Regions from separate parts of the Carnobacterium funditum DSM 5970 genome, predicted to be linked through region 1. Evidence: predicted binding sites of a transcription regulator. Region 1 holds the regulator's gene; each other region holds the start of a gene.
The links. Region 1 encodes LexA, which represses DNA repair genes until DNA is damaged. Its sites were predicted from a motif close to CNAACANNTGTTNG; they were not measured.

Region 1 (3,191 bases):
TCTTCTTCAAAACGTTTGCTTACTTCTTCTGGAACAAAGAAATCTTTTCCTTCCCATCCGTAAGCTTTTTTAGCTGCTTCAATACCTTCTGGACCTAAAGGAGCCCCATGGACTTTATGAGTTCCTTCATTTGGTGCGCCAAAACCGATAATTGTTTTTACTTCAATGATAGTAGGTTTTTTTGTTTCAGCTCTTGCAGCATTGATTGCCGCATTGATTTCTTCAATGTCATTACCATCTTTTACTAAGATATGTTGCCAATTGTAGGCTTCAAATCGTTGCCCAACATTTTCGGTAAATGCTTTCGATGTTGGTCCATCTAAAGAAATATCATTTGAATCATAAAGCATAATTAGTTTCCCAAGCTCTAAATGACCAGCCAAACTAGCTGCTTCAGATGAAACCCCTTCCATTAAATCTCCGTCTCCACACAATGCATATGTGTAATGATCCACAATTGTGTAATCTTTTTTATTATAAGTTGCTGCTAAATGTGTCTCTGCCATTGCCATACCTACTGCATTTGCAATACCTTGGCCTAATGGACCTGTTGTTGCTTCGACACCATCTGTTAAATGTACTTCTGGATGTCCAGGAGTTTTGCTATCCCATTGACGGAAATTTTTCAAGTCATCAATTGAAACATTGTAACCCGCAAGGTGTAATAAGCTATAAAGCATGATAGAGCCATGTCCTGCAGAAAGAACGAAGCGATCACGATTCACCCATTTTGAATTTTTAGGATTCACTTTTAAATGTTTAGCCCAAAGTGTATAAGCCATCGGAGCTGCTCCCATTGGTAATCCCGGGTGTCCAGAGTTGGCTTTTTGAACCCCATCCATACTTAGTGTTCTAATCGTGTTAATCGCTAATTGGTCAGTGTTGTCAAACAATTAAATCATCCTCTCAATTATGTTACTTTTATTTTACTGTTTTATAACATTCAAATCAACGTTTGAATGCAATTTATTAAAAATAATTTAATATCCGCTTTATTTTATCTTTAACGGTCATGAAGACCTTTTTCTTTTTGAATTTTTTTTAATTTATCTGGTGTTACGTCAGCCCCAGTTTCATCAACTACTTTTAATCCTTCAATGTGATTACGCATGCCACCTCTAAAGGCAGCTAGATAAGCTTCTCTTAGTTTTTTTTGTTCTGTTTGTTCCGATAAACTTAAGCCTTCATTTTTAGATTTTTTTGCTAGAACGTTAATTCTTGTTAATTTATCTTTAGATAACATTTCATTCACCTCATTATTTTCATTATTTGAATACTATACCAAAAAAAATTACTCTATGCATTAAAATCGTTTTTTACACTAGCGAACATTTGTTTGATTCAGAGGTTGATTTATGTTATTCTAAATAAGAAATAATAAAAGAATTGAGGTGCATCTATTTATGCGTAAAACACCAGAATCAAGACAAATCGAAGTTTTGCAATACATTCATGACCAAGTAAAATTAAAAGGTTACCCGCCAACAGTACGTGAAATTGGAACAGCTGTTTCACTATCTTCTACTTCAACTGTTCACGGCCATTTATCGCGGCTTGAAAAGAACGGCTTTATACAAAGAGACCCTAGTAAACCGCGTGCTATTGAATTAACCTCTAAAGGGCTAACAAAATTAGGCATTCAACTAGAACAAATCCCTTTATTGGGCACAGTAGCTGCTGGTGAACCCATTTTAGCAGTTGAAGAAGCTTCTGATTATTTTCCACTTCCTCCTAATTTAAGACAAGAAAGCAATACTCTTTTTATGTTGACAATCAGAGGTGAAAGCATGATTAATGCTGGTATCTTTGATGGTGATGAAGTGATTGTTCGCAAACAATCTAGCGCAAACAATGGCGATATTGTTATTGCATTAACAAACGAAGACGAAGCTACGTGCAAAAGATTTTACCGTGAAGACCGCTATTATCGTCTGCAACCAGAAAATGATTCTATGAGCGCTATTCTTTTAGATGAAGTTACTATTCTTGGTAAAGTAGTCAGTTTGTACCGTAGCCATATTTTTTAACCATACTTATTGTTTAATTTCAGAACAGAAATGATGCTATTTTTAACGTATCGATAGATAAAGTTTAGCTATAAAAAATGCACCTCTTTTATTTATGGAAAACAAACCATAGATAAAAGAGGTGTTTTTTTGTAACCATTAAAAAAATCAGCTATCTTTTGAGTCCTTTAGTCCGTTAAAAGAAATCTATTTAAGAACTTTTTAGTACTCCATTAACGCTAAAATATCATAACCTTCAATTTTATTGCGTCCTTTTAAATCACTTAACTCCACTAGAAAGGCTGTCCCAACAACTTCTCCACCTAATTGCTCAATAAGCTTGATAGTTGCTGCAATGGTACCACCTGTTGCTAGCAAGTCATCACAAACAAGTACTTTTTGGCCAGGTTTAATCGCATCTTTATGAATTTGTAAAACGTCATTGCCATATTCTAAACCATAACTAACTTCTACGGTATTACGCGGTAATTTACCTTTTTTCCGAGCAGGAGCAAATCCAATCCCTAATTCATAAGCTACTGGACAGCCCACGATAAAACCTCGTGCTTCTGGTCCTACAATCATATCTACGCATTTATCTTTTGCATATCTAACTATTTCATTTGTTGCAAATCGATAAGCTTCGCCATCGGCCATTAAAGGAGAAATATCACGAAAAATAATCCCTTCCTCTGGAAAATCAGGTACATCAGCTATATATTTTTTTAAATCCATTAATTTCTTCCTCCGTTTCGATTTTACAGTTCTTTCTCTAGCTGGATTTTCATCCATTTTTCAAGTTCTGCAAAGTGACTGTATATGAGAGCTTCTTCTGCAGCAAATTTTTCGAGCCGCTTTTGATAAACTTTTGTATCTATTAATTCTTTTTTTTCAATATTTGATACAATATTCATAATACCATCTTGTATTGTAACAAAACCTGCTTCAAAAAACACGGAGATTATAAAAATGAGCATATTTTCTTTTAGTTTTAAATGTCCGGATAAAATTTTCGTTTTATGTCTTACGTCAATATCCATATGCGATGCAATATATTTAAAAACATGTGAGAATTGTATCCGACTCGGTATGCCCTCTAAATATACACTTTCTTGATTAAAGAAACTTACATAGATGTTAGAAGGTTCACTATTTTGTAATAGCTCTCTTAATAATGTCAAGTTA
Region 2 (3,191 bases), 1.0 Mb from region 1:
GCCCCATTGCGTGCCAACTACTACTACTGAAGACATTAAAACACCTCACCGATTATTATTTTCTGAAATACTCAATCAGTTTATCAGTATTTTTTAAAAATTTCAATAAAAATACGAATAATCATTAAAAAAAGTATATGTATTACGCAAATATACGAATAATCATTTTTTTTATCAAAAAAAATAAAGTTAAAAACGAACAATGTCGTTTCTAACTTTTTTCTTATCTTTGAGGTATATCTTCTGGGAAATAGGATAATGATGAAAATTTATTGTATTCCTTAATAAACAAGAGCTTAACTGTGCCACGTGCACCACTTCTATTTTTCTCAATAATGACTTCTATGATGTTTTCTTGCCCAGCCATATCTTTTTCTTCGTCTTCATCGCCTTCTTCACGATCATAATAATCATCTCGATAAAGAAAAGCAACAATGTCAGCATCTTGCTCGATAGAACCCGACTCACGGATATCACTTAATACTGGACGTTTATCTTGTCGTTGTTCTACGCCACGTGATAACTGAGATAAGGCCATCACAGGTACGTCCAATTCTTTAGCTAATTTTTTTAATTGTCGCGAAATTTCAGAAACTTCTTGTTGGCGACTCTCTCTTCCAGTTCCTTCTATCAACTGTAAATAGTCAATTAATATTAGACCTAATTCGCCTTTTTCTTGTTTCAAACGGCGACATTTGGCTCTAATTTCAGCAACTCTAATTCCAGGTGTATCATCTATATAAATACTCGCTTTAGATAAACTACCCATAGCAACGATTAAATTTTGCCATTCTTCCTCAGAGAGATTCCCTGTACGCAAATTACTAGCATCAATACTACCTTCAGCACAAAGCATTCGATTTACTAGTGATTCTGCTCCCATTTCTAAACTAAATATAGCTACTGTTTTATCTGTCTTTGTTCCAATATTTTGAGCAATATTTAAAGCAAAGGCTGTTTTACCAACTGCAGGTCTAGCAGCTAAGATAATAAGCTCTTCTTTTTGAAGACCCGCTGTCATCTTATCCAAAGCTTTATATCCCGTCGGCAACCCTGTAATTTCTTCATCATTTTGATACAATTCATCAATTCGTGCAATCGAGGTGTTCAACACTTCTGAGATAGACAAAAAACCACTTCTACTACGTTTTTCAGAAACTTCTAGTATACTGCGCTCTGCTTCATCTAAAATTGATGCAAGCTCGTCTCCTTCGTCATATCCCTTTGTAACAATTCCTGTAGCCGTTCGAATCAAATTTCTTAAAATAGATTTCTGCTCAACAATCTTAGCATAGTGTTCCATATTAGCAGCAGTCGGAACAATCATCGCTAGTTCAGCTAGATAAGACATCCCACCAACATCTTCCAATTGATTTTTGGATTCCAACGCATTCGTTATGGTCACAATATCAATAGCTTCATTATTATTATTTAGATCCAACATTGTTTGAAAAATAAGTTGGTGTCCACGTCGGTAGAAATCTTTTGCTTCAATAAATTCTAATGCCCCTACAACCGTATCAGGGTCTAAGAAAACAGAGCCTAATACAGCTTGTTCAGCTTCGATACTCTGAGGTGGTAAGCGATCCTGAAAAGTTTCATTTGCCAATTTTTCTCTTCCTTTCAACAACACTACTTCATTTCAAATTTTTTTAATAGATTATTGTTCTCATTTTACCTTAGTATTAAAATAAATACAATCACAAAGTACGAACATTCGTTCTTTTTCGATTGCTACGTTAAAAAAATGTTTAATCAGAGAAATACCTGATTAAACATTTTTAGTATGATTTTTATTCAGCCAAAATATTTACTGTCATTGTAGCAATTACTTCAGGATGAACTTTGACATCTAGTTTCATTGAAGTAACGGTACGAATTGGTACGTTTAATTCAATTTTACGTTTATCTAATTTTATACCTAATTGTTTCTGAGTCGCTGCCGAAATTTGTTTGGTCGTGATTGAACCAAATAACCGACCATCTTCAGCTGCTTTGGATTTAATAACTATCGCATTTGATTCTTTTTCTAACAATTCTTTTATCTCTTGTGCTTCTTGTTTAATTTCTGCTTGTTGTTTTTCTTCAGCATGTATTTTACCTTTTAGTTCACTCAAACTACCTGTGGTTGCTTCTTTAGCTAAACCATTTTTGATTAAGAAGTTATGTGCATATCCATCAGCTACATTTTTAACTTCCCCTTTTTTTCCTTTACCTTTTACATCTTTTAATAAAATAACTTTCATTTTTATTCCTCCTCTTCTTGGTTGGCTACTACCATACCTAATTTTTCTTTTGCTTCTGTAACAGTACAATTTTCTATCTGGGTAGCTGCATTTGACAAGTGACCACCACCGCCCAGTTTTTCCATAATGATTTGAACATTGATTTCGCCTAAACTACGTGCGCTAATTCCTACTTTTCCATCCATTCGCTTTGTGATAACGAAAGCTGCATCAACATCTGTCATGCCCAACATGGTATCTGCTGTCTGTGCTGCTACTACTGTATCATAAATCTTATCCTCTTCGCCAACAGCGACAGCCATTTTTTCACTGATAAATTCGATTGTTTTAATCAACTGACTACGAAGTAAATAGGTATCTTTATCTTCTTTTAAGAAACGTTGGATTAACACAGCATCTGCTCCACAAGACCTGAGATAACTAGCTGCATCAAACGTACGTGAACCCGTTCGTAAAGAAAAACTTTTAGTGTCTACTATAATACCACCTAGCATAGCTGTTGCTTCAATCTTATTGATTGATTCTGCTTCACTTGGCTGATATTCAAATAATTCTGTTACCAATTCAGCAGTTGAAGAAGCATACGGCTCAATGTAAACTAAGACCGGTTTTTCTGGGAATTCTTCACTTCTTCGGTGATGATCGATGACCACAATATTATTAATTTGATTGACTAATTTAGGTTCTATCGACAATGATGGTCTATGATGATCTACCATAACAAGTAATGTATTCGAAGTGATCATTTCCTCTGCTGTTTCAGGCGTGATGATATATCGACTAATCGAGTTATCTTTTTCTACTTCCTCAACCAATTGATTGATATCTTTGCTAAGATTATTGGGATCTATAATAATCCATGCTTCTTTATTGTTCATTTCAGCAATTCTTCGAACACCTAGTGCTGATCCTATAGCATCCATATCAGGGTAACTATGCCCCATA
Region 3 (3,191 bases), 240 kb from region 1:
TCTTTTTCTATACCATAAATAGCTTTATAAAAAGCGTGATTTATTTTAAGTTCTTTTATATTTTCTTTAATTGTCTTCATCTATATGTTCCCTCTTTTTTCTTTGATTTGTCTTTCAATTTCAGTTTTGATTTTTTTTTCTGGAGCATATAGTTGTTCCCAATCTTTTGGTTTTAATACTTTGCCATCTGATATTCGATAATGAGGCTTTCCATCAGGAAATCGTTTCCCCATATTAGCCTCATGCACAATAGTTGAAATAGGTCTTGGATCTACACCCATTAAAACAAACGAACCATAATTAAAATAGTTCGCATCTATCAATGCATCAACTTGCCCGACTAAAGTCGACTTGACTTCTTTATTTTCCATTTTTATTTTAGTAATCGTTTTAACAACAGACTGTTCCCATTGGAAAACGATTTTTTCAAATGACGATAAGTCCCCTTTTACACTTGCATACAAAAATTCTAATATTTCTTCTGTTGAAAATGCCGCACGGTGTAACGCTTCTTGTGGCACTAGTGCTGTCGGACTAGTATTTTTTGGTTGATTAAAAACTTCATGGAATGCTTGTACTTGTTCAAATGTAGATGATTCCTTCATGATTGAATTTACCTTTATTCCTTTCATATCTATAAAATAATTATGTTATAGATTAAAAATGTTACTCTTATTTTATTTTTGTGAAATTAAATGTTTCCTTAATGCTGCATTTTCTGATTCTAAAATTTTACGCTTCATCTCTGACTCTTTTAAATCTTGTTGTATAATCTTTAGAAACTGAAAATTATCTCCAAAAGAACGATCTATTTTTTCTAAGCTGGCTTTTTCATTTAATAGTTTTTTCAAATCTTCCTCTATATATTTAATTCCCTCTTTAATTTCCAAGTTTTGCTCAATTAAAAATTGATTGCGCTGAAGCAGCTTATGCTGATTTTTCTCTTTTTTACCTTCTGATATTGTAATAGATAAAAGATATACTGTCGCACAGGCTATTAATAAAGGGAAAATGGTTTCAAGCAATCTTTGCGGTTGAGAAAAAGTTAACTGTACAATATTTATTGTAGCTAAGAAAAGGATCACTATCCCAACTTTAAACACTCTAGTTTGCTTTAACTTTTTTAGCTCCTTGTAATAATCTAGTTGGTTGTTCAGTTCTTGTTCGCTCAATTTATAGTTGTCTTGTATTTTTTGTATAGTTAAAAATAATTCTTGCTCTTTATTTTCTAAACTAGCCTTTTCTTGCTCTTGATAAAAAATAAATGCCTCATTTTCTTCTCTTAAGTACTTTAGATTCTCTATTATATCTTTCTGATATTCTTCTTTTTTTACACTCAGTATTTTTTCAATCTCATCAGATTTTTTCACAAGAATGTCATCCATTTTTATTTGTTTGTTTTCAAATATTTTTTTTAGAGCCTGATGTTTGATTGCATAGACTATTTCTAATGCGGTAATTTTTTTTTCCAACTGTTGCAATCTACTACTTTCTTCTTGATAAAAGCTTTTCTTATATTCTTTAGTAAGACTTCTAAATTCTACCAGTTGTTCTTGAACTTGGCGATAGATACTGTTAGTTTGGTGATAAGCTTCATTCAAGATATCTTCCGCTTCAATTTCAGCCTCTATTTGAACGCTTGATTTCACGGGTACAACATAGGATGAAACTTTCCTTTTTGTTAGCTTTGTTATCAAATTTTTCACTCCTTCATAACCCGAAAGTCCTTAGGAAAGTTTTTTATTTAGCTATTAAATTACTTAACTTGTTATTCTAATTAATGATAGCATAATTTTAAAATAATAGGGAACATTACTTACTTTTTCTCATTTTTAATTATACTATCCTGCAAACAAACGTTCGTTATAAGTAGAAGCTGAAGTCTTTAAATGATATACTGTTAAGGTAATTATTATGGAGGTGCAAAATATGAATAAACCTTTAGCATTCCGGATGCGTCCTACAAGCATCAATCAAGTTATTGGACAAAGTCATTTAGTAGGGCCTGGAAAAATCATTCAACGGATGGTTGATGCAAAAATGCTGTCTTCCATGATTTTATATGGACCTCCAGGTATTGGTAAAACAAGTATTGCTAGCGCTATTGCAGGTTCCACTCGATATGCTTTTCGGATATTAAATGCTGCTACTGATACTAAAAAGGATTTACAAATTGTTGCTGAAGAAGCAAAGATGAGTGGTTCGGTGATTCTTTTGCTTGATGAGGTTCATCGTCTAGACAAACCTAAACAAGATTTTTTGCTGCCCCACTTAGAAAGTGGTCGAATCATTTTAATTGGCGCAACAACTGAGAATCCTTATATATCTATCAGTCCTGCTATCAGAAGTAGAGCTCAGATTTTTGAATTAAAACCTCTTTCTATAGAAAATATACAACTAGCTTTAACTTCTGCTCTTGAAGATAAAGAACGTGGCTTAGGTAATTATACTGTTAATATTACAGATGAAGCTACCTTACACCTTTCAAGAACAACTAATGGCGATTTAAGGAGTTCTCTTAATGGATTGGAACTAGCAGTTAAATCAACTAATCCCGATGAGAATGGGATAATTCAAATCACTCTAGATATTGTAGAAGAATGTATTCAACGAAAAGCATTGACTCATGATAAAGACGGAGACGCTCATTATGACGTTATTTCAGCATTACAGAAATCTATTCGTGGCAGCGATGTAAATGCTTCTTTGCATTACTTAGGCCGTCTAATAGAAGCCGGTGATCTGCCTATTATTGCTAGAAGATTAATGGTGATTGCCTACGAAGATATTGGGCTAGCTAATCCATCTGCTGCTCAAAGGACTGTCACAGCTATCCATGCTTCCGAAAGACTTGGTTTTCCAGAAGCCAAAATTCCATTAGCTACTGCGGTTATCGACTTGTGCCTTTCACCAAAGTCAAATTCTTCAGTCGTTGCAATTGATGCAGCTTTACAGGATATACGTTCTGGAAAAAGTGGAGATGTGCCTGATCATTTAAGAGACTCTCATTATAAAGGTGCAAAAAATTTAGGTCGTGGTTTAACTTATAAATACCCTCATAGCTATCCAGAAGCATGGGTAGATCAGCAATATCTACCAGATAAATTAAAAAAATCTATTTATTATCACCCTAACCACACTGGGAAATATGAAGATGCATTAGCACGTCAATACAATAAGATCAACCAAAA
Region 4 (3,191 bases), 130 kb from region 1:
GGCTTTTATTTCCTGTTTTATATTATTGCTGATGATTCTTTTTGTTTTTTGTATACCCGTATCCAAAAGGAACTTTACTTTCTGTACCAAGTCGAATTCTTTTTATGTTCTCTTTATGCCGGTAAATAATAAAAATGGCTAATATACTTGCTATGATTGTCAATATCCAGTCATTTGTTATCAGGCTAGAAGGGGCAATAATTAGTGAACCAAGGATACTTGAAAAACTAACCATCCTTGAGAAATATAAAATAACTAAAAATAACGAAACACAAAAAACGAAAAATGGTGGATTATATGCTAATAAGACACCCGCACTAGTGGCAACTGCTTTCCCACCTTTAAATTGAGCGAAAAGTGGAAATGTATGCCCGACTACTGCTCCAAGTCCAACGACCATAGGATTTAAATCAGAATTTAAAAGATAAGGGAGACTACCCGCAGCTGTTCCTTTTAACACATCGGCTAACAAGACGGTGACTCCAGCTTTAAAGCCTAAAACGCGAAAAGTATTTGTCGTTCCTGAATTACCACTTCCAAACTCTCGGATATCTTTTTTATATACTTTTTTACCTAGCCATACTCCAGATGGAATTGAACCGAGTAAATAGGCTACCATAAACATCAAAATAATTTTTACCATCTTATTCACTCCTAACTCAGCAAATTATTTGCCAATACGCTATATTTTACCATTTATTTTATTCTAAGGCTAGTGAAATTAAAACTGAAGATGTGCTGAAAACAAGATAAAAGTAAGTTAAACAGGACCTGAAAAAACAGTTACATAGAATTTTTGCTTGCTTTTCAATAACGGAACTAGTTTAATAAGAAGGCAGAGTGTATTTTTAAAATAACCGAACGTACTTTCGTTTTTTTAAAAGAATTAACGATTTTTACTTTTCAATCACATATAGTTAGAGTATTATTGAATAGATACTTAAAGAATCAAACGGATGAATACGAAGTGATGTACTAACTTAATGACCAAGAATAGATAGGATTAAGTTAAAGTGGTTTTTAAGTTTGACACTAAGTATCACGTAATAAGGATTTAAGGAGTTTTTTGAATGCCCAAAAAGATAAAAACAGCATATGACGATACGTCCATCCAAGTTCTAGAAGGACTAGAAGCTGTCCGTAAAAGACCTGGTATGTATATTGGTTCGACTGACACAAGAGGATTACACCATTTAGTGTACGAAATCGTTGATAATTCTGTGGATGAAGCTTTATCAGGCTATGGAAATGAAATTGTTGTTACCTTGCATAAAGACGATAGTGTTAGTGTGAAAGATAATGGTCGTGGAATGCCAACCGGAATGCATTCTTCAGGAATCCCTACTGTACAAGTCATATTCACCATTTTGCACGCTGGTGGTAAGTTTGGTCAAGAAGGCGGATATAAAACATCAGGTGGTCTTCACGGCGTAGGAGCAAGTGTTGTTAATGCACTATCCGAATGGCTGACAGTCAACATTGTTCGTGATGGTGTAGAATATCAACAAAAATTTATCAATGGTGGAAAACCATCTGGAATGTTAACAAATAAAAAAAGTAGTCGTCAAAAAAATGGAACAACCGTTCATTTCAAACCAGATACAAGCATTTTTTCAACCATCAAATACTCGTACGATCTGTTATCAGAACGATTAAGAGAATCTGCTTTTTTATTAAAAAACTTGCGCATTGAATTGATTGATGAAAGAAGCAATCAATCTGAAGTTTTTCATTATGAAGAAGGAATAAAAGAATTTGTTGCTTATTTAAATGAAGACAAAGATACACTGACTCCGATTGCTTATTTTTCTGGAGAAAACAATCAAATTGAAGTAGAATTTTCTTTCCAATATAATGATGGGTACTCCGAGAATATCTTGTCTTTCGTTAATAATGTCAGGACTAAAGACGGCGGAACACATGAATCTAGTATGAAGACAGCTTTGACGAAAACTTTTAACGAATATGCCAGAAAAGTTAATTTATTAAAAGAAAAGGAAAAAAATCTTGAAGGAAGTGACTTCAGAGAAGGACTTTCTGCAATTATTTCTGTACGAATACCTGAAGATATGTTGCAATTTGAAGGACAAACTAAAAGTAAGCTTGGATCAGCACAAGCACGAGGAGCTGTCGAAGCGGTTATAAGTGAACAGTTAAGCTTTTACTTAGTAGAAAATGGCGAAAATAGCCAACAGCTTATTCGTAAAGCTCTTGCTGCCAGAGAAGCAAGAACTGCTGCCAGAAAAGCACGTGAGGAAAGTCGTAATGGGAAAAAACGCAAAAAAAATGATTCCTTATTATCCGGTAAGCTAACGCCCGCTCAAAGTAAAAATGCCAAGCGAAATGAATTATTTTTAGTCGAGGGAGATTCAGCGGGAGGTTCCGCTAAACAAGGGAGAGATCGTAAATTTCAAGCTATCTTACCTTTACGTGGAAAAGTAATCAATACTGAAAAAGCAAAGTTACAAGATATTATGAAAAATGAAGAAATTAATACAATGATTTATACTATTGGTGCAGGTGTGGGTCCGGAGTTTGATATAGAGGCTTGTAATTACGATAAAATCATCATTATGACCGATGCGGATACAGATGGCGCTCACATACAGGTTCTACTACTGACATTTTTCTACCGATATATGAAACCTTTGTTTGAGGCCGGAAAAATATATTTAGCCATGCCTCCTCTTTATAAGCTATCAAAAGGAATAGGTAAAAAAGAAAAGATTGCTTATGCATGGACAGATGATGAACTTGTTGGGATAACAGAAACTTTCGGGAAACAATATATCTTACAACGCTACAAAGGACTAGGTGAGATGAATGCTGACCAACTATGGGAAACTACTATGGATCCAGATACAAGAACGCTTATACGTGTGAGAATCGACGATGCTGCGCAAGCAGAGCGACGCGTATCTGTTTTAATGGGCGATAAAGTTGAACCTCGTCGTAAATGGATTGAATCTCATGTAGAATTCTCTCTTGAAGAGGGCAGCAGTATCCTGGATAATGAACAACTTATGGAGACATCGGAATTAGAAAACGAAGGAAGTGCTATAGATGGAAAGTAGATCGGATGTTCAAGAATTGACTCTTGAAGAAGTGATGGGAGATCGATTTGGTCGATATTCAAAGTATATTATCCAAGAACGTGCACTGCCTGACATTCGTGATGGCTTAAAACCTGT

Region 2: the regulator LexA is predicted to act here: its motif matches at 1,711-1,724, upstream of dnaB (replicative DNA helicase).
Region 3: the regulator LexA is predicted to act here: its motif matches at 1,850-1,863, upstream of BR44_RS03465 (replication-associated recombination protein A).
Region 4: the regulator LexA is predicted to act here: its motif matches at 859-872, upstream of parE (DNA topoisomerase IV subunit B).

The regions. Positions count from the first base shown of each region.
Region 1 covers NZ_JQLL01000001.1:526,743-529,933, forward strand. Annotated here, with positions in the region: gene tkt (transketolase) at 1-893, opposite strand, end outside; gene BR44_RS02295 (DUF896 family protein) at 1,004-1,243, opposite strand; gene lexA (transcriptional repressor LexA) at 1,404-2,027, shown strand; gene BR44_RS02305 (adenine phosphoribosyltransferase) at 2,229-2,741, opposite strand; gene recJ (single-stranded-DNA-specific exonuclease RecJ) at 2,765-3,191, opposite strand, start outside.
Region 2 covers NZ_JQLL01000001.1:1,562,524-1,565,714, forward strand. Annotated here, with positions in the region: gene BR44_RS07255 (adenylosuccinate synthase) at 1-36, opposite strand, end outside; gene dnaB (replicative DNA helicase) at 224-1,609, opposite strand; gene rplI (50S ribosomal protein L9) at 1,794-2,246, opposite strand; partial or broken gene BR44_RS07270 (DHH family phosphoesterase) at 2,249-3,191, opposite strand, start outside.
Region 3 covers NZ_JQLL01000001.1:767,243-770,433, forward strand. Annotated here, with positions in the region: gene gshAB (bifunctional glutamate--cysteine ligase GshA/glutathione synthetase GshB) at 1-80, opposite strand, end outside; gene BR44_RS03455 (pyrophosphohydrolase domain-containing protein) at 81-605, opposite strand; gene BR44_RS03460 (V-type ATP synthase subunit I domain-containing protein) at 678-1,697, opposite strand; gene BR44_RS03465 (replication-associated recombination protein A) at 1,930-3,191, shown strand, end outside.
Region 4 covers NZ_JQLL01000001.1:399,793-402,983, forward strand. Annotated here, with positions in the region: gene plsY (glycerol-3-phosphate 1-O-acyltransferase PlsY) at 23-643, opposite strand; gene parE (DNA topoisomerase IV subunit B) at 1,071-3,074, shown strand; gene parC (DNA topoisomerase IV subunit A) at 3,064-3,191, shown strand, end outside.